DNA from 3 places in the Micromonospora salmantinae genome. Region 1 is predicted to be linked to each of the others. Evidence: riboswitches for the same ligand, from Rfam matches in the RefSeq annotation. Region 1 holds a riboswitch; each other region holds the start of a gene.
The links. A riboswitch is a leader RNA that binds a small molecule or an ion and turns the genes downstream of it on or off. The one in region 1 is predicted to bind cyclic di-AMP.

Region 2: linked by a shared signal. The riboswitch ahead of PSH03_RS22085 (C40 family peptidase) and the one ahead of PSH03_RS24425 (coiled-coil domain-containing protein) in region 1 are both predicted to bind cyclic di-AMP.
Region 3: linked by a shared signal. The riboswitch ahead of PSH03_RS26375 (coiled-coil domain-containing protein) and the one ahead of PSH03_RS24425 (coiled-coil domain-containing protein) in region 1 are both predicted to bind cyclic di-AMP.

Annotation. Positions count from the first base shown of each region.
Region 1 is NZ_JAKKFG010000042.1:120,853-130,507, forward strand. Features, by position in the region: gene surE (5'/3'-nucleotidase SurE) at 1-300, opposite strand, end outside; gene PSH03_RS24410 (PfkB family carbohydrate kinase) at 297-1,259, opposite strand; gene PSH03_RS24415 (SRPBCC family protein) at 1,462-1,929, shown strand; gene PSH03_RS24420 (hypothetical protein) at 2,082-2,591, opposite strand; gene PSH03_RS24425 (coiled-coil domain-containing protein) at 2,734-3,798, opposite strand; cyclic di-AMP (ydaO/yuaA leader) riboswitch at 3,804-3,935, opposite strand; gene PSH03_RS24430 (cation diffusion facilitator family transporter) at 4,054-4,971, opposite strand; gene PSH03_RS24435 (HelD family protein) at 5,078-7,195, opposite strand; gene PSH03_RS24440 (alpha/beta fold hydrolase) at 7,303-8,250, opposite strand; gene PSH03_RS24445 (carbonic anhydrase) at 8,421-9,044, shown strand; gene PSH03_RS24450 (hypothetical protein) at 9,133-9,462, opposite strand.
Region 2 is NZ_JAKKFG010000031.1:20,301-29,955, reverse strand. Features, by position in the region: gene PSH03_RS22095 (C40 family peptidase) at 1-583, shown strand, start outside; gene PSH03_RS22090 (N-acetylmuramoyl-L-alanine amidase) at 639-2,621, opposite strand; cyclic di-AMP (ydaO/yuaA leader) riboswitch at 2,857-2,992, shown strand; gene PSH03_RS22085 (C40 family peptidase) at 3,069-4,046, shown strand; gene dcd (dCTP deaminase) at 4,120-4,698, opposite strand; gene PSH03_RS22075 (pyridoxamine 5'-phosphate oxidase family protein) at 4,798-5,355, shown strand; tRNA gene PSH03_RS22070 (tRNA-Gly) at 5,539-5,612, shown strand; gene PSH03_RS22065 (DUF6924 domain-containing protein) at 5,662-5,898, opposite strand; gene PSH03_RS22060 (LD-carboxypeptidase) at 5,926-6,864, opposite strand; gene PSH03_RS22055 (ATP-binding protein) at 7,150-9,655, shown strand, end outside.
Region 3 is NZ_JAKKFG010000043.1:56,683-66,337, forward strand. Features, by position in the region: gene PSH03_RS26370 (carbonic anhydrase) at 78-812, shown strand; gene PSH03_RS26375 (coiled-coil domain-containing protein) at 869-1,888, opposite strand; cyclic di-AMP (ydaO/yuaA leader) riboswitch at 1,893-2,023, opposite strand; gene PSH03_RS26380 (YibE/F family protein) at 2,190-3,560, opposite strand; partial or broken gene PSH03_RS26385 (HAD-IC family P-type ATPase) at 3,803-4,369, shown strand; gene PSH03_RS26390 (metal-sensitive transcriptional regulator) at 4,376-4,672, opposite strand; gene PSH03_RS26395 (heavy-metal-associated domain-containing protein) at 4,767-4,976, shown strand; gene PSH03_RS26400 (DUF8832 domain-containing protein) at 4,990-5,940, shown strand; gene PSH03_RS26405 (heavy metal translocating P-type ATPase) at 5,953-8,199, shown strand; gene PSH03_RS26410 (CsbD family protein) at 8,273-8,446, shown strand; gene PSH03_RS26415 (ArsR/SmtB family transcription factor) at 8,610-8,957, shown strand; gene PSH03_RS26420 (hypothetical protein) at 8,954-9,223, shown strand; gene PSH03_RS26425 (alpha/beta hydrolase) at 9,349-9,655, shown strand, end outside.

The sequences.
Region 1 (9,655 bases):
GGAGAGCACCACCGACGGCGGTGGGCCGAACGCCCCGTGCAGGGCGATCAGCGTGATGAAGCCCGGGGACCCGGCGACCCCGTACGCCGGCACACCCGCCAGGTCCGGCAGCGGGTGGTCGTTCACGACGACTCGCCCGTCGCGCTCCATGGCGCTCATCGCGGCGCTGGTACCGCTCGCCTCCTCCATCGGCGCGGCCACCACGACGTCCAGGCCCCGCTGCCGTGCCGCCCAGGCCAACGCCTGGATCCCCGGCGCGGCGATCCCGTCGTCATTGGTGATCAACACCCGCAGCGTCATCGCTCGACCACCCGGCCGGCCAACTCGTCCGGGGTGGTCCGCTCCTGTTGCCGGCTGTCCGCCGGCACCAGCCGGACCCGGTCCACCAGGCCGGTGATCGAGTCCAGTCGTCCGGTGCCCAGGCCGTGCCGGGTCACGTTCAGCGCGCCGGCGGCGGCCCCGGTGCGGATGGCGGTCCGAATGTCCCCGCCCTTGGCCACGACCGCCGCCACTCCGGCCGTCATCGAGTCGCCAGCGCCGCGTGGGTCGGCGGCCTCCAGCCGGGGCATCTCGACCTGGAACAGCTCCCCGTCGATGAGCGCCAACGCCGGCTGGTCGGCGCGGCTCACCACCACCGTCTCGGCGCCGCCCGCGTGCAACTCGTACATGGCCCGGGTCAGCTCCTCGGTGTCGTCACTGCGGGCGCGGCCGTCGCGGATCAACTCCTCGTGACTCACCTTGAGGAAGAACACCCCGCTCTCCAGCACCGAACCGAGGTGATCGCCGGAGAGGTCGACCACCACCCGGCCACCGTTCGCGCCGAGGTCGGCGGCGAAGCGTCGGTACAGGTCGGCCGGTACCAGCCACGGTTCGTTCGGCCCACTGAGGATGCTCACCGAGGCCCGTAGGCCCTCGCCGAGGGCGAGGTTGTACAGCTCGTCGATCTCGTGCCGGCTCAGCGGCTGCCCGGGCACGTCGGCGACCTCCTGCCGGGAGCCGTCGCGGCGATCGTGCACGTACCCGCCGCTGCCGGAGTCACGGACCACCACCTTGAGGTCCACGCCCTCGCTGACCAGCAGCGGCTCCAGCACCTGGCCGATCTCACCGCCGAGGGCGGCGCAGAGCACCACGTCGACTCCGAGGGAGATCACCATCCGGGCCTGCCAGACGCCCTGCCCGCCAGGGTGCAGGTGCAGCTCGGGGTGGTCGTTGGGCTGGTCCACGGTCACCGTCAGCTGTGGAGTGGGCGCGAATACCATCACGTGCCCGCTCATCGGTCGTCGCCGTTCATGCTGGCCGCCCTCCGGCATCTTCGGAAGATTTTGTACTAACCGACCTTAGTGGCGCAGGTGGTGGCGGGTCGTCGCATCGGCCCGGTCCGCGCGGCGCTGAGGGCCCGGGGCGTTGCCAGCCAGACATCGGTACGGGACGATCGGGCGACCAACGACGGCGGGAGACGGTGTGCTCAGCAGCGATACCTTCAGCTACACCGTCCAGGCCCGGTGCTCACCCGCCGAGGCGGCAACGTTGCTCAGCGACCTGACCCGGCAGGGCGAGCTGCATCCGCTGATCGTCCGGGTTCGCCGGGTGCCGCCCCGGCCCGGCGCCCAGGCCAGCTACACGATCAACGACCGGTTGGCGGCGGGTCCGCTGCGCTTCCGGACCACCTACCACGCGGACGTGCTGATCAACGAGGCCGACGAGATCGTCATGGTGGCCCGCCAGTGGCCGGCCACCACAGTGCGAAACCACACCCGACTGCGCGCCGAGCCGGACGGCCTGGTCCGCATCGACGTCGAGATCACCCTGACCGCGCCGACGCCGCTGTTCCGGTACGCGTTCCGCCAGGCCCAGGCCGCTCATCTCGCCCTCGCCACCCGGCTGGGCGCCGCCCTCGACCGCACCGGCACCCCCCCAAACCCGGCCTGACCAGCCCCCCGCCCCGCCCTGCCCCGCGCCGCCCCCCTGCGTCGATCTTGCAGTTTCGGTTGTCGATATCGGTGGGATGCCACATGTGTCGGGACAGTAAGTGCAAGATCGCGGGGCAGGGCGGGGCGCGACGTGCTTGGCGGGGGTTGCGTCTAGATCGTTGTTGCGGCGCGATCACGGGTTGTGCGGGCCGCTCGGGTGGCGGGACGCCGGCCCCACGGCTTGTAGGTGGACAGCACAGTCGCGATGACCATCAGGCTGGTCGACACCGCCGGCGCGATGACCAGGTCGGCGCGATCCCGGGCGGGCAGGGCGGCCCCGACCGCTCCGGCGTGACGCAGGTTCGGGGTGAGCAGGAACAGCACCAGCCCGACCATCACCGTGGTCAGCACGAGCTTGACCAGCACCCAGCGGTGGCGCAGCAGGCCCCACGGGGTGAGCAGTGAGCTGGCGACGCCGATCAGCCAGACCAGGACGCTCAGCGGCGCGAACAGCACAGTGCCGACCAGGGCCGTGACCGGATAGACCACCGCCGGGTCGGCGCCCCGCTGAACGGCGATGCCGAGGGTGAGCAGCACCAGGTCGGCGCCGAGCCAGCCGAGCGAGGTGACCAGGTGCAGGGTGAGCAGCGCCTTGCGGGTGCTGGGTCGGATCCGAGGCATACCGCGATGCTGCCCGCCGACCGCTGCCGGGTCGTCCGACGAGCGACGACATCAGGGGTACGCCCGGCGACGTAGCCCGGCCCCGGACGCACGTGATGCCTGTGAGCCACCGGGGTGACTCACAGGCATCACGACGCGTGGGTCAGTAGACCGACAGGTGTACGTGGTTGGTGTGGTCGGTCGACGGGGTGCCGTGCGCCCCGCTGTACGACTTCCACCCGCTGCTGGGCAGCCAGATCTGCCTGTACCAGATCACGTAGAGCACGGCGAGCCGGTCCGCGTTGCGGATGAAGTACGCGGCCAGGTTGTTGCCGTACGTCTTGTCGCCGCCGGTGGCGTCCCCGCCGAAGCCGCCCTTCTGCGCCGCGAAGTCGCAGGCCCGGCCCTTCGGGTGTTCACCGGAGCCGCTGGGGCGGTGGCACGAGACGTACCGGGTGAATCCTGCGGCCTTGGCCTGGTTGAGCGCGTGCAGGGTGCGTGGGGTGATGCAGCCGTTGGCCGGGGTGGGGTCGTTGACGCTGCACGACTCGGAGGGCCAGGAGCCGTCGGAGTTGCGCGGTGCGGCCTTTGCGTTGGCGCTGGAGGTGCCCCGGTTGGAGCCGCCGTCGGCGGTGGTCTGCGGTTTGGGTGTGGTGGCCACGGTCAGGGCCCGTTCGGCCTGCTCCTTGCGCTTGGCCATCACCGCGACCTGCTTGCGCTGTTCGTTGATCTCGCCGTCCAGGGCGATCCGGGTGCGGTTGGCCTTGTCCTTGCTGTTCAGCAGGTCGCGCAGCACCCGGTCTTCGTTGGCCGCCACCGCGTCCAGCGCGGCCGCCCGGTCCATGAAGCCTTCCGGAGTGTTGCTGTTGAGCAGCGCCGACATCGCACCGAGCCGGCCGGTGCGGTAGGCCACCTCGGCGATCTCGCCGACCTTGCCGTTGCGCTGGCCGATCTCGACCTCGATGGTCGTCAGCTGGGTGGCGAGCTGCTTCTGCCGTTGCACGGAGGTGTCCAGGGCGCGCTTCGCGTCCAGGTAGCCCTTGCTGGCCGCCTCGAGTTGGGCGCGCAACGCCGGGGTGCCGCCCTCCTCGTCGGAGTCGGGTGCGGCGGCCCGCAGGCCGGTCGGGGGGGAGGCCGAGGCGGTGCCGGCCGGAAGCGCGACGCCGAGGGCGAACATCGCGACGATCAGTGCCGCCAGTCGGGCGGCGGGTGGTCGTGCTGGTGCCACTGCGCATGTCCTTCCGTCAGCCGCCGACCGGGTTAGCTGACGGGTTCGGGACGGAAGATCCCTACCGCTGACGCGGATACACCCCAGGAACATGGTTCCCCGGTTCGCCCAGTTGGGCGATTAGGCGGCGACCGCCACCGGCGCCGGGAGGGCGCCGCCTGGTGGAGGCCGGGACCGAGCCTACCGGTGCGGATGGGGCCGCTGCAGCCAATGTGACGGACGGTGCGTGCGTCAGCACGGAAAATTACGGCTCCGTCACCATTCGATGGAGCCGCACGCTCCGGAAGCGGCGCCGGGCTCGATCTGCAACGTCGCGTGCTCGATGCGGAAGTCGTCGTGCAGGGCCGTACGCGCCGCGGTGAGCACCGCGCCGACCTCCGCGCCGGGTGCCATGGTCAGGTGAGCGGAGGCCACCTCCATGCCCGAGGTGAGCGTCCAGACGTGCAGGTCGTGCACCTCGACGACACCGGGGACGGCGGCGAGCCGGTCGTGCACGGCGGTCACCTGGAGGTGTTCCGGGGCGGCCTGCACCAGGATGCGGACGGCGGCGCGGGCCAGCCGCCAGGTGCGCGGAAGGATGAACACGCCGATGGCGACCGCGACCAGGGGGTCGGCCCACCACCAGTCGGTGACGGTGATGAGCAGCGCCGCGCCGATGACGCCGAGCGAGCCGAGCAGGTCACCGAGCACCTCCAGGTAGGCGCCCTGGAGGTTGATGCTCTCCCGGGCTCCGGCGCGCAGCAGCGCGAAGGCGGCGATGTTGGCGAGCAGGCCGAGCACGGCGACCGCGAGCATCGGGCCGGCGACGACCTGGTGCGGGTCGCCGAAGCGGCGGATCGCCTCGATCACCACGTAGATCGCGACGCCGGAGAGCAGGACGGCGTTGGCCAGCGCGGCGAGCACCTCGAGTCGGTAGAGCCCGAAGGTGCGCTGCGGGTCGCCGGTGGCCCGCCGGGTCGCCGTGATGGCGGCGAGCGCCATCCCGATGCCGAGCACGTCGGTGAACATGTGCCCGGCGTCGGAGAGCAGGGCGAGCGAGCCGGTGTGCAGGGCGGCCACCGCCTCGACCACCATCAGGGTGGTGAGCAACCCGAATGCCGCCCAGAGTCGACCTCGGTGCTGGTGTGCGGCATTGGCGACGGACCCATGGTGGTGGTCATGACCTGCGCCCACGAGAACCACCTTCCGCCGCTGGTCGGGACCCGGTCAAATGTATGCTCACATCGCTATGTGTGCAAGTGTACGGACAGCGCCTTGCGCCGGCGGCAGTCGGCACGCGTCAGCTGGTCGGGTCGATGGTGGTGAGCCGCTGGGTGGCCCGGGAGAGCGCCACGTACAGGGTGCGCACCCCGGCGCCCGGATCCGCCCGGATCTCGCTCGGCGCGACCAGCACCACCCCGTCGTACTCCATGCCCTTGGCCTCCAGGCTGGTCACCACCTGCAACCTCGGCGCGCCGAGCGCGCCCAGCCACCCGGCGACCTCGTCCCGGCGGGGGACCGGCGTGATCACCCCGACCGTCCCCTCCACCTCGGCCAGCAGGCCGGCGGCGGCCTCCACTGTCGCGGTCTCCAACCCCGTCGCGGGCACCACCAGCTCCACCGGCTCGACCCCGGTGGAGCGGACGGCGGTCGGCAGCGGCAGGTCCGGGTAGAGCCGACGGATCTCCGCCGCCGCCACCGCGAAGATCTCCGCCGAGTTGCGGTAGTTGGTGGTGAGCGTGAAGTCGTGTCGCTTGCGCCGGCCCAGCGCCTGGTCGCGGGCCCGGGTCAGCTCCTCCGGATCGCCGGTCCACGCGGTCTGCGCGGGGTCGCCCACCACGGTCCAGGAGGCCAGTCGGCCGCGTCGACCGATCATCCGCCACTGCATCGGCGAGACGTCCTGCGCCTCGTCCACCACCACGTGCGCGTACTCCCGGTAGTCCTCCGGACGCTCCCGGGCCGCCGCGCGGGCGGCCCGCTGCCGTTCACCGAGGGTGCTCAGCTCACGGACGCCGCCGGCGAGCTGGAACGGATCGCGTCGCGCGCGGGCCGGCTGCGCGGGCTTACCGAGCAGCGCGTCCAACTCGTCCAGCAGTGCCACGTCGGCGATCGTCAGCCCGGCCGGGTCCAGGTTCCGGTACGCGGCGTTGAGCAGCCGGATCTCCGCCGAGGAGAGGATCCCCCCGGCGTACCGGCGTAGCCGGTCCGGTTGCGCCAGCCAGCCGAGCACGTGTCGGGGGTGCAGCCGAGGCCACCACGCCTTGAGGAACTCCCGGAACTCCGAGCGCTCGGCGATCTCCGCCTCGAAGGCCGGTTGCTCCGGCAGCCGACCGCTGCTCAGCTCACGGGCCTGCGCCCAGAGCGCGGCGAACACCCCGTCGAAACCGGCCCGGCGCACCTCGTTGCGTCGTGCGCCGCGTTGCAGCGCGCGGTCCCGGATCCGGTCCAGCGCGGCCCGGTCCAGCCGCAGCAGCGTGCCCCGATAGAGCAGCCGCAGCTCACCCGGGCCGCCCGGCACCGCGTCGCGGGCCGCCCGCTCCAGCACCCGGCGCATCCGCAGCGAGCCCTTCACCGCCGCCACCTCGGGCGGGTCGGGGCGGGTGGCGGTCATCCCCGGGAAGAGGGTGCCCAGCGAGTGCAGCGTCGCGGTGTCCTCACCGAGCGACGGCAGCACGGAGCCGATGTACTCGACGAAGACCGACGACGGGCCGACCACCAGGATGCCGCCGCCGGCGTAGCGGCTGCGGTCGGAGTACAGCAGGAACGCCGCCCGGTGCAGGGCGACAGCGGTCTTGCCGGTGCCGGGGCCGCCCGCGACGATCGTCACCCCGGAACCGGGCGAGCGGATCGCCTCGTCCTGCTCCCGCTGGATGGTCGCCACGATGTCGCGCATGCCCCGGCCGGTGGCCTTGGACAGGGTGGCCAGCAACGCGCCGTCACCGACGACAGTCATCCCCTCCGGGGCGGCCGTCGGGTCCAGCAGGTCGTCCTCGATCCGGGTGACCCGCTCGGCACGGGACTGGATGGTGCGCCGCCGCACCACGTCCAGCGGCTGCGCCGGGGTGGCCTGGTAGAAGGCGGCCGCGGCCGGCGCGCGCCAGTCGACGACAAGCGTGACGGCGTTCTCGTCGCGGATCCCCAGTCGCCCGACGTGCAGCACCTGACGGTCGCGCAGGTCCAGCCGGCCGAAGACCAGCCCCTCGTGCTCGGCGTCCAGGGTGTGCCGCCGCTGCGCCGCGTGGAAGACCATCGCGTCGCGCTCGACCAGAGCGCCGTGCGTGCCCACCCGGGCCATCCGGTAGCCGTCACGCTCGGCGCGGACGGCCGACTGCCGCAGCTCGGCCAGTCTGGCGTACACCCGGTCGAGGTGTCGTTGCTCGACGGCGATCTCCTGCTCCAGGCCGGTCTGGTCGGTCAACGCACGCTCCTTCAGAGGTCGCCGGCAGGCGGCGGAAACCGCGCGGGCCAACCGAGAAGAGTACGGCCCTGGACCCGACCCGCCGCGCCCGAGGTGCGCGAACGTGCTCAGGCACCCGACCCGGCGGGGGCCGCGCCACGGTGGGACGGCGACGATTCGGCGAGCACCCGGCGTACGACGGCGGTGAGCGCGGCGTTGACCTCGTCCGGACGTTCCATCATCAGCATGTGCCCGGCGCCCGGGCAGACGGTCAGCTCGGTGGCCGGCAGAGCGGCCGCGATCGACTCGGCGCACGGCGGTGGGGTCAGTCGGTCCCGGTCGCCGACCAGGGCGGCGGCCGGCAGGTGGGCCAACGCGGCGAGGGTGTCCAGTCGGTGCTGGGTGCCGATGGAGGCGCGGAACCCACCGATCGAGCGCAGCGAGGCCCGAGCCACCGCCGACGTCACCAGGCGGATGTCGGCCGGCTCGCAGCGGTCACCGAAGAGCATCCACCGGATGCTCGGTTGCAGCGCGTTCAGCAGTGCCCGGGGCGCGCGCCACGAGCCACACCGGGCCAGCACGCCGGCGCCGGTCGTCTCGGCCAACCGGATCAACCGGGCGATCCGCGGCGAGAGCCCGTAGACGGTGTGCGTGTGCCCCTCGGCGGTGGTCGAGACGAAGACCAGGCCGGCGGTACGGGCGGCGAAGTGCGCGGGGTGGCGGTGGGCGTACTCCATGATCGTCATGCCGCCCATCGAGTGCCCGACCAGCACCACCGGGCCGGTCGGCGCGACAGCGTCGATCACCGCGGCCAGGTCGTCACCCAACTGGGCCACTGTGGCAGTGGGCAGCGCCATGCAACTGGACCGGCCGTGCCCCCGCGCGTCGTAGGCGACCACCCGCACCGCACCGCTGAACGGCGGCGCCGTGAGCGCGTCGACCTGTCGGTGCCAGGCGCGCCCGTCCAGCGTCCAGCCGTGCAGCAGGATGGCGGTGACCTGGGCATCCGTCGGACCCGTCGCCTCGACGTTGAGCCGTACGCCGTCCGGCAGACCGACCTCGAACCGCTCCGGCATCGCCACCTCCCCAGGGCCGCCCAGTACCACCAGCACCTCCGGTACCCGGCGGTAACACCGGCTACCCGCCATGACACCACGCCAATCACGCCGGGGCGAAGATTCCCGACCTCGCCCGTGCCGGACGGCGGCGGGCCAAGCTGAACGGCATGGGGTCGTCGGGAGCGCCCATGGGTGCGACGTCGGGGCAGGGGCGGCAGGCCGGCGGTACGCCCCGCGCCGCGCTGGCCGACCTGCTCGCCGGCAATCGGCGGTTCGTCAGCGGCCAGCCGGTGCACGGACACGACGTCACGGCCGCCGCCGCGGCCTCCGGCGACCAGCAGCCGTACGCAGTGGTGCTGGGCTGTATCGACTCCCGGGTGCCGCTGGAGGCGATCTTCGATCAGACCTTCGGCGCGATCTGCGTGATCCGTACCGGGGGGCACGTCCTCGATCGCGCGGTCTGCGGCTCGATCGAGTACGTGGTCGGCCAGCTCGGCGTACCGCTGGTGATGGTCCTCGGCCACGAGCGGTGCGGCGCGGTGCAGGCCACTGTGGAGGCGCTGCGCACCGGGCAACGTCCCGGTGGGTCGCTGGCGCACCTGGTGGACGAGATCGCCCCGGCGGTGACCGAGGCGGGGCTCGACGATCCGGCGGTGCAGCCGCTGGCGATCCGCCGGCACGTCCGGCGCACGGTGCGCACCCTGCGCGAGGACGTCCTGCTGGCCGGGTCGGTGGCCGCCGGCCGGGTGGCAGTGGTCGGCGGCCTCTACGACCTGGCCACCGGCGAGGTCGCCCTGCTCGATCCAGGCTGACCCGGCCCGCCGCGCAGCCCTCCGGACGTGCGAAACCGCCCGGCGGGACTTCCCGGCGGGCGGTTTCGTTGGTGCGGTGGGGGAGGGCTCAGCCCTCGAAGACGCCGGCCGCGACCAGGCGCTTCTCGGTGGCCTCCCAGCCGTCACCCGGGTGGGTGGCAGCCAGGTTGTTGATCTCCGCCCGGATCTTGGCGGCGTGGCCGGCGGCGGCCAGCACGCGGATCTCCTCGACGAAGGCGTCGGAGTCCGTGCGCAGGTGCGCGGTCTTGCCGTTGGTCAGGTTCCGCACGTAGGCGTGCTTGCCGCCGTTGAGCGGGATGAGGTACTTGAACTCGCCCAGCACGCTGAGGGCGCCACCCTGGCCAGCCTGGCCGGCCCGGACGGACGCGCGCGCGGTCTTAGAGGTGTTGCTCGCCACGGAGGTACTCCTTGCAAGACGTACGGGAGGACTGGACGTCCGGGGGCTGTGTGCGGGTCGTACGTGACTCGACCCGCGAAGGTGTAACGCGGCATAAGCCGCCGGTGGAACTGTACAGGACCACGACATCATGCTGGTCGTCGCGGTGTCCTGAGAGGCAACGGCGACCACCCGTCCGGCTATTCCACCCGGC
Region 2 (9,655 bases), on a different contig from region 1:
CGACCGGCTCGCTTCGCAGGAGCGCAAGGAGGTCGAGGGTGTGCTGGCCGTGCGGGCCAAGTACGACGGCGAGAAGCAGAAGCTGGACGCGCTGATCGTCACCCAGACCAAGCAGCAGAACGAGCTGGCGGCCAAGAAGAAGCAGATCGACGGCGAGATCAAGCAGCTCGAAGCATCGATGCCCAAGACCACGGTCAAGACCGCGGCCTGCCCGACCATCAACGGTGTGGTCAACGAGGCGGCCCGCACCGCGATCAAGACCGCCTGCGGCAAGGTCGGCAAGCCGTACGTCTGGGGCGCCACCGGCCCGAACTCGTTCGACTGCTCGGGGCTGACCCAGTACGCCTACAAGGCGGCCGGGATCTACCTCACGCACCACACCGGTGACCAGTGGAACGAGGGCAAGGCCGTCTCGCGAGCCGACGCTCGTCCCGGTGACCTTGTCTTCTTCTTCTCCGGCCTGAGTCACGTCGGGCTGTATCTGGGCAACAACACCATGGTGCACGCGCCACGTGCCGGTAAGCCGGTGCAGGTGTCCAGCATCAACACCATGCCCGTCGCCGGGTTCCGCAGACCTGGCTGATCCACCTCGCGCGACACGACGGCCCCCGGTCACCGACCGGGGGCCGTCGTGGTTCTCAGCGGGGGGCGCCGACCGGGGACGGCAAGAGCTGCACGTCGGCGAGGTCGACGTACATGATCCGGTGGCCGAACTGGATCTGCGCGTACCGGTTCTTGCCGCGAATCACCGTCCAGTCGCCGGGCGAGGAGCCGTCGAACGTGCTGGCCCGGTAGTACTCGCCGGCCAGCACCGCGCCGACGGCGTACCGCTGCCCGGCGGCCAGGGTGTACTGGAGCGGCGAGATCGCCTGGTAGAGCACCCCTTCCGGGTACGCGGACTGCTCCGGGTACGCCCTTCCGTAGACCGGAACGGTGGTCCGTCCGGGCTTCGGCGTGGCCACGACGCCGACGGTCCAGCTGGCGGTCGGCGCGGACGCCGGGTTGTGGAACCAGGCCCGCTGCCCGAGGTACCAGATCGCCGTCCAGTCGCCCTGCCGTCCGGCCAGCGCGTACGTCTGCCCGGCGGACGCCCGGGCTCCGTGGTCCGACACCGCCATCGTGTTCGGGCTGCCGTCCGGGCGGAGCGCGACGTCGTTGACCAGCGGCGCGTCCGCGGACGGTGCGCTGCGCAGCACCACCGCCGAGGAGCCGCGTGGCGCGCAGGGCACGCCCGGGGTGACGCAGCCGGTGAACGCCGGCTGGTTGGTGGTGTGGTCCGGGTCGATCCGGACCATTCCGGTGGCCGGGGTGCCGGTGTCCAGTCGAGGTGCGTGCAGCAGGTCGAAGTAGTGCGTCCAGTCCCAGTACGGGCCCGGATCCCAGTGCATTCCCCGCACGGTCGAGGGGATGGTGCCGGGCACGTTGTCGTGGCCGATGATGTGCTGGCGGTCCAGTGGGATGCCCAGTCGCATCGCCAGGTGCCGGACCAGCTTCGCCGAGGTCCGGTACATCGCCTCGGTGTACCAGGTGCCCTGCGCCGCGAAGCCCTCGTGTTCCAACCCGATCGACTTCGCGTTGACGTACCAGTTGCCGGCGTGCCAGCCGACGTCCTTGGTCTTCACGTGCTGGGCGATGTGCCCGTCGACGGAGCGCAGCGAGTAGTGCCAGCTCACGTAGGTCGGATCCTGGACCAGTTGCAGGGTCGTGGCCCAACTCGCCTCGGTGTCGTGGATGACGATGTACTCGATCTTCTGCCGCGCGGGCCGGTCGGAGAGGTCGTGGTTGCCGTAGTCCCCGTCGCCGAACGCCTCGTAGGGCGCCGGGATCCACTCGCAGGAGATGGTGCGGGGGCACTCCACCCCGTCCGGGCGGGCCAGCCGGCGCAGGCCCAGCCGGTCCAGCCAGGAACGCTCGGGCCGCACCGCGCGGGCCGGCAGGGTGATCCGCTGGCCGTCGTCGGTCACCCGGGCTTCGCCCGCGCCGATGGTGGTGAAGACCTCGTCGGCGAAGGCCGCCGCGGCGTCGGCGCTGTCCGCGCCCGAGTAGCGTGCCACCGCGCCGTACCAGGCCGCCGGGTCGGTGTCCGCGCCGACCGGCGCGCCCAGATCCCTCTGGTACGCGCTCAGCAGCGCGGCCCCACCCCGGATGTTGAGGCCCGCGTCGGTGCGCAGTGCCTCGGGGGTGGCGCCGGTCAGCGTGGCGGCGGCGTCGACGGTCTGCAACGCGGCGGTGGATGGCGCGGGTGCCTCGACCGGCCGGGGCGCGGGTACGCGGGCGGTGCGGGAGTCGTCGCCGCGTGGGTCCTCGGCGCCGGCGTCGTGGTGGCCGCGTCCGGGTAGGGCGGCCACGTGCCGCGCGTCGGTCAGGTGCATCGGACCGTAGCCGCCACTGGTGCTCGGTGTACCGGCGTTGGTGTCCCAACGGGACTCCAGGTAGGAGACGCCGAGCAGCACGACGGCCGGCACGCCGTACTCGGTGGCCGCTGCGGCGTACTGCTGCTGGCGGTCGGTGATGGGCGCTGCGGCGGCCGGGCCGACGGAGAGTGGCACAGTGGTCGCGGCGGCGACCACTGTGGCGGCGAGCAGCCCGCGCCAGCCGGTCGACAGGGTTGGATGGTGCATCGAACCCCCTAGATTCTCGCGGAGTGAGGTCAGGTCACCATCGCGCCGTCCGGGAGGTCGCGTCAATACCTTTCTATCTATCGAAGTAGATGGAAAGAATTCTTCACACACGGTCGGTTGCCTCGTTCAATCCGTACGGAGTGTCACTGCCGCACGGGTTGCGGATCGGTAACAGACGTCTCTACTCTGGTCATTTGTTGGCCCGACAGCAGCTCCGCCCAGCCCGGGCGGTAACGGACCGACACCGCCGAGTCGTTTCCGAGCGAACCGGGGACCCAGGTCCCTCGGGGTGAATCCGCAGCCACTGCGGTAGGGCGCCGACTTCCCGCCCGAACCCGTCAGCTAACCCGGTAGGCGGTCAGGAAGAAGGAGTACGGAACCCCGGTGGCACTCCATGCCCCGCGGCCGTCGTCCGAGCGGTCGGCATCAGCCGGCCCGGCGTCGATCGTGCCGCGCCCACGCTGGTCCCGCTTCACCACCGCACTCGCCGCGCTGGCCGGCATCGCCGTCGTTCTGACCGGCAGTGCCACGGCGGCCCACGCCGACCCGTCCGTCGCCGAGATCGAGCGCCAGATCGACGCCGACTGGAACAAGCTCGAACCGGTCATCGAACGGCACAACGCCACCCGCACCGACCTCGCCGCGAAGCGCAAGCAGGCCGATGCGCTGGCCGCCCGGATCACCCCGCTGGAGCGTCAGGTCGACGCCGCGATGGACAAGGTCAGCGCCCTGGCCGTACGCGCCTACATGGGTGAGAACGTCTCGACAGTCAACGCGATGCTGGGGAGCCGGTCGCCCAGCGAGGTGGTCGGTCAGCTCGAAATGCTCGACCGCTTCGCGCACAACCAGCAGAAGGACGTACGCCAGGTGGCCGACCTGCGCGACCAGCTGGCCGCGCAGAAGGCGCCACTGGACGAGATGGTGGCCCAGCTGACCCGCACGGAAGCTCAGCTGGCGGCGAAGAAGAAGCAGATCAACGACGAGATCGACCGCCTGCAGAAGCTGCGCCTCAAGGTGTACGGCAGTGGCGGCGGCGGTCCGCTGCGCCCGGCACCCTGCCCGGGCAGCTACCCCGGCGGCGCCGCGGGCACCGCTGTCAAGTTCGCCTGCGCGCAGATCGGCAAGCCCTACGTCTGGGGTGCCGAAGGCCCGAACTCGTACGACTGCTCCGGGCTGATGCTGGCCGCCTGGGCGAAGGCCGGCGTGTCGCTGCCGCACAACGCCGCCGCGCAGAGCCGGGTAACCAAGAACGTCAGCAAGGGCGACCTGCGCCCCGGCGACCTGGTCTTCTACTACAGCGACATCCACCACGTCGGCATGTACGTCGGCGGCGGCTGGGTGGTGCACGCCTCGCAGGCCGGTCAACCGGTCAAGATGAAGAAGGTCGACGACGGCCCGATCCACAGCTACGGCCGTCCAGGCTGACCCCGAGTGATCGAAGGGCCCGTCGCGATCCGTCGCGGCGGGCCCTCGTCGTCTCGGGGCCAGCTGCTGAACCTCAGCGGGTGGGCCAGGTCCGCCAGTGCTGCCAGGCGCGGCTGGGTGTCGGCCCCCGCTGGCCCTGGTAGCGCGAGCCGTAGACCACCGAGCCGTACGGGTGCTCGGCCGGCGAGGAGAGCCGGAAGATGCAGAGCTGCCCGATCTTCATGCCCGGCCAGAGGGTGATCGGCAGGTTCGCCACGTTCGAGAGTTCCAGCGTCACGTGACCGGAGAAGCCCGGGTCGATGAAGCCGGCAGTGGAGTGCGTGAGCAGCCCGAGCCGGCCCAGGGAGCTCTTGCCCTCCAGTCGGCCGGCGAGCTGGTCACCCAGCGAGATGACCTCCAGCGTCGAGGCGAGCACGAACTCCCCCGGGTGCAGCACGAACGGCTCACCGTCGGGGACCTCGACCGCCGAGGTCAGGTCGTCCTGCTGCATCGCGGGATCGATGTGGGTGTAGAGGTGGTTGTTGAAGACCCGGAACAGCCGGTCGAGTCGGACGTCGATGCTGGACGGTTGGACCAGGGTGGGCTCGAACGGCTCCAAGCCCAGCGTGCCGGCCTTGATCTCGGAGACCAGGTCGCGGTCGGAGAGCAGCATCGGACCACCATAGCCGCGCTGCCAAAAGTGGCCGGATTCGGTGCCGGTGACCAGCGCGTCGAGGTCGCTGCTCGTACATTTGTTCGATAGAATGCCCACATGGCTTCCTGGTCCGAATTCGCCGCCGACGAGCCCCGACTCGCCGACGGGATCCGCGTTCTCCTCCAGCAGTACGGGCCGGGCTTCGGCTATCTGGCCACGGTCCGCGCCGACGGCGGGCCCCGCGTCCATCCGGTCTCCCCGGTCATCACCGCCGAGGGGCTGTTCTGCTTCATCATCGACTCGCCGAAGCGCCGCGACCTCGAACGTGACGGCCGTTACGCGCTGCACTCGTTCCCGGCGGAGGAGAGTGACGACGAGGCGTACGTGGCAGGGCGCGCCCGTCCGGTGACCGATCCGATCCGGGTGGCGCAGTTGGCGCAGAGCGCCCGGGCCGAGCCGCAGGTCGACTGGCGGCTCTTCGAGTTCACCGTCGACGTGGCCATGCTCACCCGCCGCGAGCAGCACATCGCCGGCATTCCGGGCCTCGCGCCGAGTCGGCCGGCCGTTCGGGTCTGGCTCGACCCAAACGCCCCGTCGGCGGTGGCCGCGCCCCTCGCCGTCCCGCAGGCGCGCCCGACCCGCCTCAGCCGTGACGTTCAGTGCACGGCCGCCTGACCACAGCTCAAAGATCATCGGTGCCGGCTCCGTACCAACGGAGCCGGCACCGCCGTACGCACCGGCCCGCCGCCGCCGAGATCAACCCGGGGTCGACCCGGGCGGAGCGGGGTGTGGACAGCTACGGCCTCCGGGGGTACCTGGGTGCACGGGCTCGACGACTCGGGTACAGTGGTGCCGCTTGCGGGTGTAGTTCAATGGCAGAACATCAGCTTCCCAAGCTGACAGTGCGGGTTCGATTCCCGTCACCCGCTCCACTGCGAAGGCCCTGGTCAGGACGTGAGTCCCGGCCGGGGCCTTCGACGTTCACGGTGAGGTTGGCTGAGACGTCCGCGTACCAGCGGGGCGGCACGCGGAAGGTGCGGGCTCGCGGCTCAGGTCGACAGCGAGCAGCGGGCGTTCGACGTCGGTCATCGTGGCCGCGTCGGCCACGAACAGGTAGGTGAGCCAGTCTTCATCACTGATGGGGGCGTTCGCGTCGATCAACTGCTTGACGGTCGCCTCGCTGTAGGCGAGGTCGTCGGGTTGCGGCAAAGGGGACACGACGAAGATCCTCCACGCCGCCAGGCCCTATCGGTAGTCGGCGAAGATTCGACGTTCCACGCCGTCGACGGTGACCGGGCCGCCGTGGGGAAGGATCCACTGTGGTCTGGTGTGACCGAATGGGACCCCGACGCAGACGACCGCCTCGGGGTTGTACCGGGCCACCATGTCGACGACAGTGTCGCGCTGTTGCTCGCGGAGCCGTACCCGATCCGCGGCCGGGGGTCGGCGGGTGTGGTCGGAGACCGGCGGACGGGCGACCAGGACCGCGTCGACGGCGCTGAGAAGACCGCGTTCACCCAGTGATCGGACGATCCAGCCGACCTCGCGGGCGGGGAGAAGCTCCTCCGACGTCTCGATGATCAGCACCCCGCCGTGCAGGACCTCCGGGGGAAACGGGAAGCGTCCCGCCGTCAGGATCCACTGGATGACTTCCAGGCAGCCACCCCAGGTGGGGCCGGTGACTGCGCGCGGCGGCCCGTACCAGCTCCACGGCTCCGTCGGTTCGCGCTCGCCGAACGACGTCAACGCCTGCGGATCTGCCCAGTCGATGCCGATGTCCTCGGACTCACCCGGGTCGGTGATCTCCAGCCGTTCCCCGGTGAGTAACGCCGCTCGCAGCGACCGGACGTGGATGTCGTCGACGGCAGGCCCGGGGCCGAGGTGCACCTGGGAGGACCCGCCGTAGAAGCTGGCGATGCCGAGGCCCCAGAGCCAGTGGTGCAGGTTGGTGTTGTCGCTGGTGCCGAGGAACGGCTTCGGGTCGGCGCGGGCCAGGTCGGCGTCCAGGTGGGGGATGACGGTGATCTGGTCGTCGCCGCCGACGACGGCGAGAATGCCGCGTACCTGGGGGTCCGCGAAGGCGGCGTTGATGTCCGCCGCCCGCGCTGCCGCGCTCGCGCCCACCTGGCGGGTGGTGGGGTATTCGACCGGAACGAGGCCGGTCAGGTCGGCGAGCCGTCGCATGGCCTGCTCGTGGATCCCGGGATAGGCACCGGCCGCGGCGAAGGACGGTGAGAGCACCGCGAGGTGGTCCCCCGGGCGTGCCTTTCGAGGACGAACAAGCTTACGCTTCATGTCGAGATCCAACAGGTGCGCCAGCCGGTGCGCATCTCATTTCGAGACGCGTTCCAGGAGAACCACGGGGATCTCCCGGCGTGCCAGTGGGCCGGGAAGGCGTGGTCGACCGCCGTCGGCGGAGCGGGCATCGGCGACACGGATGCCTTTCGTGTTCATGGCAGGATCTGCCAGGTGCAGGTCGGGATGCTTGGTCCATTCGAGGTTCGCACGGACGTCGGCACCGTCATCGACGTGCCGGGCGCGCGGCTGCGCGGGCTGCTGACCGCCCTCGCGCTCAGCCCGGGTCACGTGGTCCCGAAGGGGACCCTCGTCGACTGGATCTGGGGCGAACATCCGCCCAATGACGCGGTGAACGCCCTGCACCGCCTGGTTTCCCGGCTTCGGAAGGCGCTGCCGGAGGGGTCGATCGAGGGACAGACGGACGGCTACCGGTTGATGGTCGAACCTGACGTCGTCGATGCCGTACGGTTCGAACGCCTCGTCGGCCTGGCTCGCGATGATGAGGGCCCGCAGCGGGTACGACGGTTGCGCGAGGCCCTCGACCTGTGGCGCGGTGCGGCGATGCAGGACGTCGGTCTGGTCGACAGTACGGCGCTCGACGCGGCGGTCACCCGACTCGACAGGCTGCGTCTGACGGCCCTGGAGGATCGCTTCGACGTTGAGATCAGTCTCGGCCACGGTCCGGAGCTGGTCGCGGAACTGACCGACCTGGTGGCCGCGCACCCGGTGCGGGAACGGCTGGTTCTCGGGTTGATGCAAGCCCTCGCCGCGAGCGGCCGCGACAACGAGGCGCTGCTCGTGTACCAGCGCACGAGTGAGGCCCTGGCCGACGCGCTGGGCGTCGACCCCTCGCCGGAACTCTCGGCGTTGCACGTCGCGCTCCTGCGGGGCGAGGTGCGACGGCGCGCGGAGGGCCGGAAGACGAACCTTCGTGCCGAGTTGAGCAGCTTCATCGGCAAGGACGAGGCCGTTGCCGCGGTCGGCGCGCTCGTCGCCGAACATCGGCTCACGACCCTGATCGGGCCGGGTGGCTCCGGGAAGACCCGGCTGGCCACGGAAACCGCGCGCAGAATGCTCGACGACCTGCCGGACGGCGCCTGGCTGGTCGATTTCGCTGCGATCGGCGCGGACGGCGACGTGGTGCAGGCGACGCTTGCGGGGCTCGGACTCCGGGACGCTCTGCTCGGCGAGCCACCGAGCATGGAGTTGGTCGACCGGCTCGTCGCCGCGATCCGCGAGCGGGAGGCGTTGCTGATCCTGGACAACTGCGAGCACGTGATCGAGTCGGCGGCGGTGCTCGCTGACCGGCTGCTCGGGGAGTGTCGGCGACTGCGGATCCTCGCGACGAGCAGGGAGCCGCTCGGCATCACCGGTGAGGCGCTCTGGCCGGTCGCGCCACTGGCCCTGCCGGACGCCGACGCCGACGCCAGCGAGATCGAAACCTCTCCGGCTGTCCGACTGCTACGGGACCGAGCGGTCGCGGTGCGGCGGGATCTGGCGGTCGACGCCTCCACGCTGTCGACGATGGCGCGGATCTGTCGGGCGCTGGACGGGATGCCGCTGGCGATCGAACTGGCCGCCGCCAGGTTGCGCACCATGTCCATCGACCAGCTTGCCAGGCGGCTCGACGATCGGTTCCGCCTGCTGACCGGCGGCAGCCGTACTGCGTTGCCCCGGCACCGGACGCTGCGCGCGGTGGTCGACTGGAGTTGGGAGCTGCTGACCGACGCCGAACGGACGGTGCTGCGCCGGCTGTCGGTGTTCTCGGGCGGGGTGAGCCTGGAAGCGGCCGAACGGGTCTGCGCCGGCGACGAGGTCGAGCAGGATGACGTGCTCGAGTTGGTCACCGCGCTGGCCGAGAAGTCGCTGTTGGTCGCCGAGGGCGGCGAAGCCCCGCGCTACCGGATGCTCGGCACGATCAAGGAGTACGCCGTGCACCGCCTCGCCGAGGCGGGGGAATCGGACCTGGCTCGCCACGCGCATCTGGCGTACTTCACCGAACTGACCGAGACCGCAGAGCCGCAGCTTCGCCGCGCGGACCAGGTGAGATGGCTCACCACTCTCGAAGTCGAGCACGACAACATCGGTGCCGCCATGCGCGGTGCCCTCGCTGCCGGCGAAGCCCACGCGGCCATGCGGTTGGCCGCGGGTGCCGGCTGGTACTGGTGGCTCGGTGGCCACCGGACCGAAGGCATGGAGTTGATCACGGCGGCCACCGAGACGCCTGGTGAGGTCAGCGACGAAATCCGGGCCACTGTGTACGCGCTCGTCGTGCTCTTCATCAACTCGGGGCCTGGCGACGAGCACCAGGCGGCGGAGTGGATCCACAAGGCGTACGAGTTCAGCCAGCGCAGTAACGGGGGCCACCCGGGGACGGCACTCGTCGTCCCGCTGGAACGGATGTTGCGAGCCCCGGACGCGATCCTGCCCGCATGGGAACCGCTGCTGAACGACGAGGATCCCTGGGTACGCGCACTGGCCCGATTGCAACTCGGCAAGATGCGGATCATTTTCGGCCAGGACGGTCCGGAGGTGGACGAGTATCTCGTGGCGGCGCTCGCCGAGTTCCGGGCACTCGGCGAACGGTTCGGGATCTCATTCGCCCTGACCGAGCTGGCGGAGCTGATTGCCGTACGCGGTGAGTTCGTCGGTGCGTGCGAGCTCTACGAGGAGGCGA
Region 3 (9,655 bases), on a different contig from region 1:
AGCGCGAGCCAGCGCCCGCCGCCCGGCCGGCGGAGAGCCGGTTTGACCAGGTCAGATGCGTCGAGACGAGGTGCGGGATGAGTCATACCGGGAGCTCCGGCGGTCAGCCGGGTCCGCAGCGGACCACCGACCGGGCCACCGCGCTCAGCGAGCCGACCCGGGCGTACGCCGAGCTGGTCGCCGGCAACCGGCGCTTCGTCGATGGCGCCCCACGCCACCCCAACCAGGATGCCGGGCACCGGGCCGCAGTGGCCGACGGGCAACACCCGTTCGCGGTGATCGTCGGCTGCTCCGACTCGCGGCTGGCCGCCGAGATCATCTTCGACCGGGGCCTGGGCGACCTGTTCGTGGTTCGCACCGCCGGGCACACCGCCGGCCCCGAGGTGCTCGGCAGCGTCGAGTACGCGGTGACAGTGCTCGGCACCCCGCTGGTGGTGGTGCTCGGCCACGACTCCTGCGGTGCGGTGCAGGCCGCCCGGGAGTCCGCCGCGACCGGTACCGCGCCGAGCGGCCATCTGCGCGCGGTGGTCGACGCCGTGCTGCCCAGCCTGCGCCGCGCCACGTCCGAGGGCGTGGACGACATCGACGGCATCGTCGACATCCACATCGCCCAGACCGTCGAGACGTTGCTCGGGCAGTCGCCCGTGCTGGCCGACGAGGTGGCGCGGGGGCGGTGCGCGGTGGTGGGGGTGTCCTACCGGCTGGCCGCCGGAGCGGTGCGCACGGTGGCCGCCGTGCCGGCCGGCTTCGCGACATTGGAGCCCTCGGCCTCGACCGAGTCGACCGAACCGGCCGCGCCTGCCACCGTCTGACGCGACGAGGGCCGCTCCGCGTCACGCGGAACGGCCCTCGTCGGGGATCGTGCGGGTCAGAGCAGCGACATGTGGACGTGGTCGGTGTGGTTCGACGGCCCGCTGTACGAGCTCCAGCCGGTGGCCGGGAACCAGATCTGCCGGTTCCAGATCACGTAGTAGATGCCGAGCCGGTCGGCGTTACGGATGAGGAACGCGGCGACGTTGTTGCCGTACGTCCGGGTGTCGTTGTTGTGCCACGGGGAGAACCCGCTCTTCTGTAGCGACCAGTCGCAGGCGCGGCCCTTCGGGTGCTCCCACGGCCCGCCGGGGCGGTAGCAGCCGACGAACCGGTTGAAGCCGGCCGCCTTGACCTCCTTGTACGCGTGCAGGGTGCGCGGCGTGACGCAGCCGGACGTGGTGGGGTCGTTCTCGCTGCACGACTGGGGCTTCCAGTCACCGTCGGCCGTGCGACCCGGGCCGATCTTCGCGACCTTGGAGGTGGCATCCACCAGGCCGCCGGTGAAACCCTTGCCGCCGACGAGGGAGAGCGCCTTGTCGGCCTCGCTCTTGCGCTTCGCCATCAGGGCGGTCTGCTTCTGCTGCTCCCGGACCTCGGTGTCGAGGGCGAGCTTGGCCTGCTCGGCGCGGGCCTTCACCTCGTTGACCTCGGAGAGCTTCTTCTCGTTGACCATGTTCATCTCGTCGAGCATCCCGGCGCGCTGGACGAACGAGTCGGGAGCGTCGCTCTCCAGCAGCATCGCGACAGCGCCGATCCGGCCGGTCCGGTACGCCTGGGCGGCGATCCGCCCGACCTGCGGGGCCAACGCGTCCAGGTCAGCCTTGGCCCGGTTGACCTCCGCCGCCAACTCGCTCTGCCGCTTCTTGGATTTGTCCAGCTTGGACTTTGCGGCGGAGTAGTCGCGGTTGGCCTGCTCGATGACGTCGTTGAGCAGCTTGGGCTCGCCGTCCTCCTCGTGCCCGGACGGTGTGGGGTTCGTCGGGGCGGCGTGCGCCGGGAGCGGCCCGGCGAGCACGGTAAGTGCGGCGATCACGGCCACCACGGGAGTCAACCAGCGGCGTAGGGGTGCCGTCACAATGTTCCCTTCCGTCGACCGCCGACCGGGTTAGCTGACGGGTTCGGGGCGGAAGTGGCCCCTACCGCTGACGCGGATTCACCCCAGGCACCTGGGTCCCCGGCTCGCCGGTTGGCGATTGGGCGGTGGCACCGCAGGCGCCGCTTCGCGCCTTCATCGGTAACCGGCAGCGAGGTTACCCGAGAGTCGACCGGCTGAGCTATGCCTGGATGCCGACCAAAAGCGTCATTTCGCCATAGCGTTGAGTGACCAGTGACGCGGTTCTCAGGGTGGATGCCCGATCTGGTCACGCTGAGGAGTGTCACCATGCCGTATCCGTGCTCCTGTTCGACTCCGGCCACCGGTCGGTGGCCTCTGATGGGGGTGCGGTCCGCGTCCGGTCCGGCTCGTCGGAGCCGGCCGTACGCGGTGAGCTGAGTGCGGCCAGTGCCTCGCTGCGGTCCGGCTGGGGCCGGGGCGCGGGAGCGTCGGTGGACGCCGTGCCATCGGTACGCCCGGCGGCGGTCACCACCGCGGCCAGCCCGGTGGTCAGCGGCACGGCGGCGATCAGGCCGAGGGTGGCGACCGCGCTGCGGACGATCTCCTGCGCGAGGAACTCGCTGGTGAGGATCTGCCCGATCGGCCGCGAGTCGGCGGTGAGCAGGAGCAGCAGGGGCAGTGACGCGCCCGCGTACGCCAGCACGATGGTGTTGACGGTGGAGGCGATGTGCGCGCGGCCGACCCGGGTGGCGGCACGGTACAGCTGCAACCGGGTCAGCCCGGGGTTGGCGTTCGCCAGTTCGGTGACGGTGGCCGCCTGGGTGACCGTCACGTCGTCGAGCACCCCGAGCGATCCGATGATGATGCCGGCGAGCAGCAGACCGTGCAGGTCCACGTCGCCCTGGAACATCGACAGGGTGGTGGCGTCCTCGCTGCCGAAGCCGGTGAGGTGGGTCGCGGCCGTGGCGATGGTGGCGAGCACGCCGGTCAGCACCAGGCTGCCCAGGGTGCCGAGCACCGCGACCGAGGTCTGTGCGGTGACCCCGTGGGTCAGATAGAGCACCACGAACATGATCAGGGCCGCGCCGACCACCGCCACCAGCAGCGGTGACCTGCCCGCGCTGATGCCCGGCAGCACGAAGGTGAGCAGGATGGCGAAGCTGGCGGCCAGCCCGGCGAGCGCTGCCAGACCCCGCCACCGACCGAACGCGACGATCGCGGCCGCGAAGACCACCGCCAGCCACACCATCGGGGTGCCGCGTTGGTGCTCGGCGATGTTCCAGTTGCTGACGGTGGGCTCGATCGGATCGGCCAGTTCGACCAGGACGACCTCGTCGCCGACCTCGACCCGGGGTGCGCCGGGCCCGTCGGGCACCGGTGTGCGCACCTGCTGGCCGGCGGTCGGCCCGTCGTCCACCCGGACGTCGACAGTGCCGCACCGCCCGTCGCCGACCCTCGGTGTGCCCTCCGGAACCGACGGCACCGGCGGGCACGGCTCGCTCACCACCCGGGTGACAGTGCCGGGGTAGCGCGGCACGTCCGCACCACCGTCGGTCTGCGGTGACCCGCCGCGCGGCCAGAGCAGCACTGCGGCCAGCACGGTGGCGACGAAGAGGGGTACCACCGTCACGACGAGGATCCGTCGCACCCGTGGTGGGGCGGACGGAGCGGGGTGAGTGTGGTCGGCGGCCAAGGTGAGACTCCCAACGATCCGGTGCGGGATACGGGTCAGCGGGCCGGGCGGTTCACCGTTGCGGTGGAAACGCGGCGGACGGCGGGGCGGATCGCTGCCTGACGACCGCTTGATCACGGACGGTCAGTGCTCGGCCCGGTCGGCCGGGGGCGCCGCCACGACGTGGCGGCGCCGGTGCCCGACTGTGCAGCGGCATTCGGAGGGCCATCGTGGGAGATGCTAGCCAGCCCTCCCGGGGGTTGCAGGTCGTGGCGGAGTGTCGGGCGGCCGAACCGCTCGCGCGGCGGTCTCCGAGGCGGCATGTTGGAGCCGCCCGGCCGGTGGCCGAGGCGGTCGCCGCCGACCTCGGCTTCCGACCTGGGGTCGACGAGGTCTTCGCCGAGGTGCTGCCGGCGGCGAAGGACGATCGGGTGGCCGAGCTCCAGCGGCGGGGGTTGGTCGTGGCGATGGTCGGTGACGGGGTGAACGACGCGCCGGCGCTGGCCCGGGCGGACGTGGGTATCGCGATCGGCGCGGGCACCGATGTGGCCATCGAGTCCGCCGGGGTGGTGCTGGCGTCCTCGGACCCGCGCGGGGTGGGTGCCGTGGTCCGGCTGTCCCGGGCGTCGTACCGGAAGATGCGACAGAACCTGGCCTGGGCGGCCGGCTACAACGTGGTGGCGCTGCCGCTGGCCGCCGGGGTGCTGGCCTGGGCCGGCGTGGCGTTGAGCCCGGCGCTGGCCGCGGTGCTGATGTCGGCGTCCACCATCGTGGTGGCGCTCAACGCGCAGTTGCTGCGCAGGGTCCGTCTCGACCCCGCGCCGGACTGAGCCCGGTCAGCCGCGCTTCATGAGCCGGCCGACCGCCGCCATCATCTCGGTGGCCATCTCGTCGGCCCGACCCTCGGCGGCGCCCTCGTGCATGCAGTGCCGGGCGTGCCCGTCGAGCAGCCCGAGGGCCACCTTGTCGAGGGCGGCCTGGATGGCGGAGATCTGGGTGAGCACGTCGATGCAGTAGCGGTCGTCGTCGACCATCTTCTCGATGCCCCGGACCTGCCCCTCGACGCGGCGGAGCCGCGCGAGCAGCTGGTCCTTGCTGGCGGTGTATCCGCGGATCGGGGTGGGTGCGGTCATGTCGACAAGGATAGCGTACCCCCAGGGGGTATGGTACGGTCGGTTCTGTTGAGATACCCCCACGGGGTACCGGTACCGCGAAGGAGACGATCCAATGGTCAACACGACGTACCAGGTGCAGGGCATGACCTGCGGGCACTGCGTCAGCGCGGTGAGCGCCGAGGTCGGCGCCATCGCCGGCGTGCGTGACGTCCAGGTCGACCTCGCGGCCGGCCGGGTCATCGTCAGCAGCGATCAGCCACTGGACACCGCTGTCGTCCGAGCCGCAGTCGACGAGGCCGGCTACGACCTCGTCGACGCGTGATCGGCGGGCCGACGTGCGCACCGTGACGAGACTGGCCGGGTTCGCCGTCGGCCTGGCGGCGATCTTCGGCGCCACCTACGGGATCGGCCGGGTCGTCGACACCGCCCCGGTCGCCGAGAGCCGGCACGACGATGCCGCCACCACCCCGACGGCGGACGAACGGGGCGGGACGGCCGACCGGCTCCCCGGCGGGCTGCTCGTCTCCGACCGGGGCTACACCCTCGAACCGGTCGACGCCCCGGCCGACGAGTTCGCCTTCCGGATCGCCGGCCCGGACGGCCGCCCGGTCACCCGGTACGACGTGGCGCACGACAAGCAGATGCATCTGATCGTCGCCCGTCGGGACCTCTCCGGCTTCCGTCACGTCCACCCCGAGCTGGCCCCGGACGGCACCTGGCGGGTCGACACCCCGCTGGCCGGCCCCGGGCAGTGGCGGGCGTTCGCCGACTTCACCCCGACCGGGGGCGAACCGCTGACCCTCGGCGTGGACGTGACAGTCCCCGGCGAGTTGACCGAACGGCCGTTGCCCGCTCCGGCGACCAGCACCACCGTCGACGGCTACACGGTCACCCTGACCGGAGCGCCGCAGCCCGGCCGCACGTCGTCGCTGACAGTGACCGTCAGCCGGGACGGTCAGCCGGTCACCGACCTGGAGCCCTACCTGGGCGCGTACGGGCACCTGGTGGCTCTACGTCGGGGTGATCTGGCGTACCTGCACGTGCACCCGGACGGAAAGCCCGGCGATGGGCGCACCCGGCCCGGTCCTGCCGTCACCTTCCTCGCCGAGGTGCCCTCGGCCGGCAGCTACCGGCTCTACCTCGACTTCCAACACGGCGGGCGGGTGCACACCGCCGAGTTCACGGTGGTCGCCGGCGCTGCCCCGACCAAAGGGGCCCCCACCCCGAGCGGGCCCGCACCGACCGGCGGGGCCGACCACGGCACCCCCGGGCACGGACACAACTGACGGGACCAGAAGATGACCACCACCAGCAGACCGCTGCCCGAGGCGCCGAACCGGATCGAACTGGCGATCGGCGGGATGACCTGCGCCGCGTGCGCCGCCCGGATCGAGAAGAAACTCAACCGGATGGACGGGGTGAGCGCCACTGTCAACTACGCCACCGAGAAGGCGACCGTCCGGTACGCCGACGGCGTCACGCCGGACGACCTGATCGGGACCGTGCAGAAGACCGGTTACACGGCGGCGCTGCCGGCCCCGCCCAGCGCCGAACCCCCGGTGGACCCGTTGCGGGGGCCGCGTACCCGGCTCTGGGTGTCGGTGGCCCTGAGCGTGCCGGTGGTCCTGCTGGCCATGGTCCCGGCCTGGCAGTTCGACTACTGGCAGTGGTTGTCGCTGACCCTGGCCGCCCCGGTGGTGGTCTGGGGTGGGCTGCCGTTCCACCGGGCCGCCTGGACCAACCTGCGGCACGGCGCGGCCACCATGGACACCCTGGTGTCGCTCGGCACCCTGGCCGCGTTCGGCTGGTCGCTCTGGGCGCTCTTCCTCGGTGACGCGGGGATGCCCGGCATGACGCACCCGTTCAGCTTCGACATCACCCGGACCGACGGCGCAGGCAACATCTACCTGGAGGCGGCCGCCGGGGTCACCGTGTTCATCCTGGCCGGTCGCTTCTTCGAGGCCCGTTCCAAGCGGACTGCCGGCGCCGCACTGCGCGCTCTGCTCGACCTCGGGGCCAAGGAGGTGACGGTGCTGCGTGACGGCGTGGAGACCCTGATCCCCGTGGACCGGCTCGCCGTCGGTGACCGGTTCGTGGTCCGCCCCGGGGAGAAGATCGCCACCGACGGGGTGGTCGACGAGGGCACCTCCGCTGTCGACGCCAGCATGCTCACCGGTGAGTCGGTGCCGGTCGAGGTCGGCCCGGGTGACGGCGTGGTCGGCGCCACGATCAACGCGGGTGGGCGGCTCATCGTCACCGCCACCCGGGTCGGCGCGGACACCCAGCTCGCCCGGATGGCCGACCTGGTGGAGCAGGCGCAGAGCGGCAAGGCGGCCGTGCAGCGGTTGGCGGACCGGATCTCCGGGGTCTTCGTGCCGATAGTCATCACCCTCGCCGTCGGCACTCTCGGTTGGTGGCTCGGCACCGGGGCCGGTCCGACCGCCGCGTTCACCGCCGCCGTGGCCGTGCTGATCATCGCCTGTCCGTGCGCGCTCGGCCTGGCCACCCCGACGGCGCTGCTGGTCGGCACCGGTCGGGGCGCTCAGCTCGGCGTACTGATCAAGGGCCCGGAGGTGCTGGAGTCGACCCGCCGGGTGGACACCGTGGTGCTCGACAAGACCGGCACCGTGACGACCGGCCGGATGACACTGGTGGACGTGGTGCCGGCGAGCGGCGTGGACCGGGCCGAGCTGCTCCGGCTCGCCGGGGCGGTGGAGGCCGCCTCCGAGCACCCGATCGCCCGTGCGGTCGCGGCCGCTGCCACCGACGCGGGCGCGCTGCCCCCGGTGACCGCCTTCGGCAACCTCGAAGGGCTGGGGGTGACCGGCACTGTCGACGGGTTGGCAGTGCTGGTCGGCCGGGTCCGGCTGCTGCGCGAGCGTGAGATCGACGTACCGCCGGAGGTCGAGTGGGCCGTGCGTGACGCGGAGGCCGCGGGCCGTACGGCGATCGTCGCCGGCTGGGACGGACAGGCCCGCGGCGTGCTCACCGTCGCCGACGTGGTCCGGCCGACCAGCCGGGCGGCGGTGGCCCGGCTGCGCGGGCTGGGGCTGACCCCGGTCCTGCTGACCGGGGACAACACCACTGTGGCTCGTGCGGTCGCCGCCGAGGTGGGCGTCGACGAGGTGATCGCCGAGGTGCTGCCGGCCGGGAAGGTCGACGTGATCAAGCGGCTTCAGGCCGAGGGGCGGTCGGTGGCGATGGTCGGTGACGGGGTCAACGACGCCCCGGCGCTGGCCCAGGCCGACCTGGGGCTGGCCATGGGCACCGGCGCTGACGTGGCGATCGAGGCAGCCGACCTCACCCTCGTCCGGGGCGACCTGGACGCGGCGGTGGACGCCATCCGGTTGTCCCGGCGCACGCTCGGCATCATCCGGGGCAATTTGTTCTGGGCGTTCGGATACAACGTGGCGGCCCTGCCGTTGGCCGCCGCCGGGCTGCTCAACCCGATGATCGCCGGCGCCACGATGGCGCTGTCCTCGGTCTTCGTGGTGGCCAACAGCCTGCGCCTGCGTCGCTTTCGTCCGGCCGCTGCCGATCTGTGACGACGGTAATGGTTGGGCCGGTGACGGCGGGGGTACCTCTGTGGTTGTAGCGACGCTCGCAATGGAGGTTGGCATGGCTTTCGACGACAAGATCAACAACGCCACCGAGGACGCGACCGGCAAGCTGAAGGAAGGCGCCGGTCGGGCCACCGACAACGAGCAGCTGGAGGCGGAGGGTCGCGCTGACCAGTCCACCGCCAAGCTCAAGCAGGCGGGCGAAAAGATCAAGGACGCCTTCAAGAGCTGACGTACGACGTACCCCGCACGCCGGGCCGGTGATCATCACCGGCCCGGCGTGCTGTGTGTCCGGCCTCTCTCGCCGACCCTGAGATCCCCCTGATTCTGTTTTCCGTCCGCACCGCAGCTCGCCGGCACCTGCTAACTTTCCTTGGCATGTGCAAGGGCTGGTTATGAGCACCGCCTCACCGCCGACCGGCGACGACCTGGTCCGGGTGCTGGCCACCCTGGCCAACCCGCACCGGCTGCGGGTCGTCGCCGCGCTGGCCCGCGAGCGTGCGTACGTCAGCGGGCTGGCCCGGCAACTGGGCATCAGCCGGGCGCTGTTGCAGGTCCACCTACGGAAGCTGGCGGCGGCCGGGCTGGTCACCGCCCGCCTGGAGTTGTCGGAGGACGGGAAGGCCATGAACTACTACGAGGTGGAGCCGTTCGTGCTCACACTCACCCCCGCTGTCATCGCGGCGGCGGTCGAGACGCTGACAGTGCCCGAGTCGGGCGAGCAGCCGGGAGCACAGCGATGAGCGAGCACGACTGGACCGAGGTGGTCGGCGCGATCGGCATCTTCGCCTTCCTGATCAGCGTGGTCACTGTGACCGTCGTGCAGCTCGCCAAGACCCGGCGGGCCCGGTACGAGGCGGACCGGGCGGACGACTACCGCCGGCTCGCCGAGACGGCCGCTCAGGCCCAGGCGGAGAACGCCCGACTGCTCGCCGCGATGGACGGCCGGCTGGGCGGGATGGAGACCCGGATGACCACGCTCGAACGCGTCCTGCGCGAGGTCGACTGACCCGGCGGGCGAGAGCGGCCCCGGGCCGTCGAGCGGCTACTCGACGGCCCGGGTGGAAGCAGCATCACCTCGCCCAGTGGGCGAGTTTCACCGGCAACGCTCCTTCGAGGAGAGGACAGCACCTCATGCTGCGCGTACGCAAATCCGCAGTCGGCTGGGCGGTCGCCCTGGCCCTCACAGCAGCCGGCCTGACCCCGGCGAGCCCGGCCGCCGCCCGAGCACAGCCCGCCCCGACGATCGACTGGCGGCCCTGCGCCGAGGACAGCAGCGCCGAGTGCGGCACCCTGTCGCTGCCGGTGGACTGGGACCGACCCCGAGGTGAGCGCTTCGACCTGTCGCTGGCCCGCCGGGTCGCCAAGCCGGCCACCCGGGAAGGCGCGCTGATCTTCGGCCCCGGCGGGCCCGGCGACAGCGGTGTCGACCGGGTGGTGG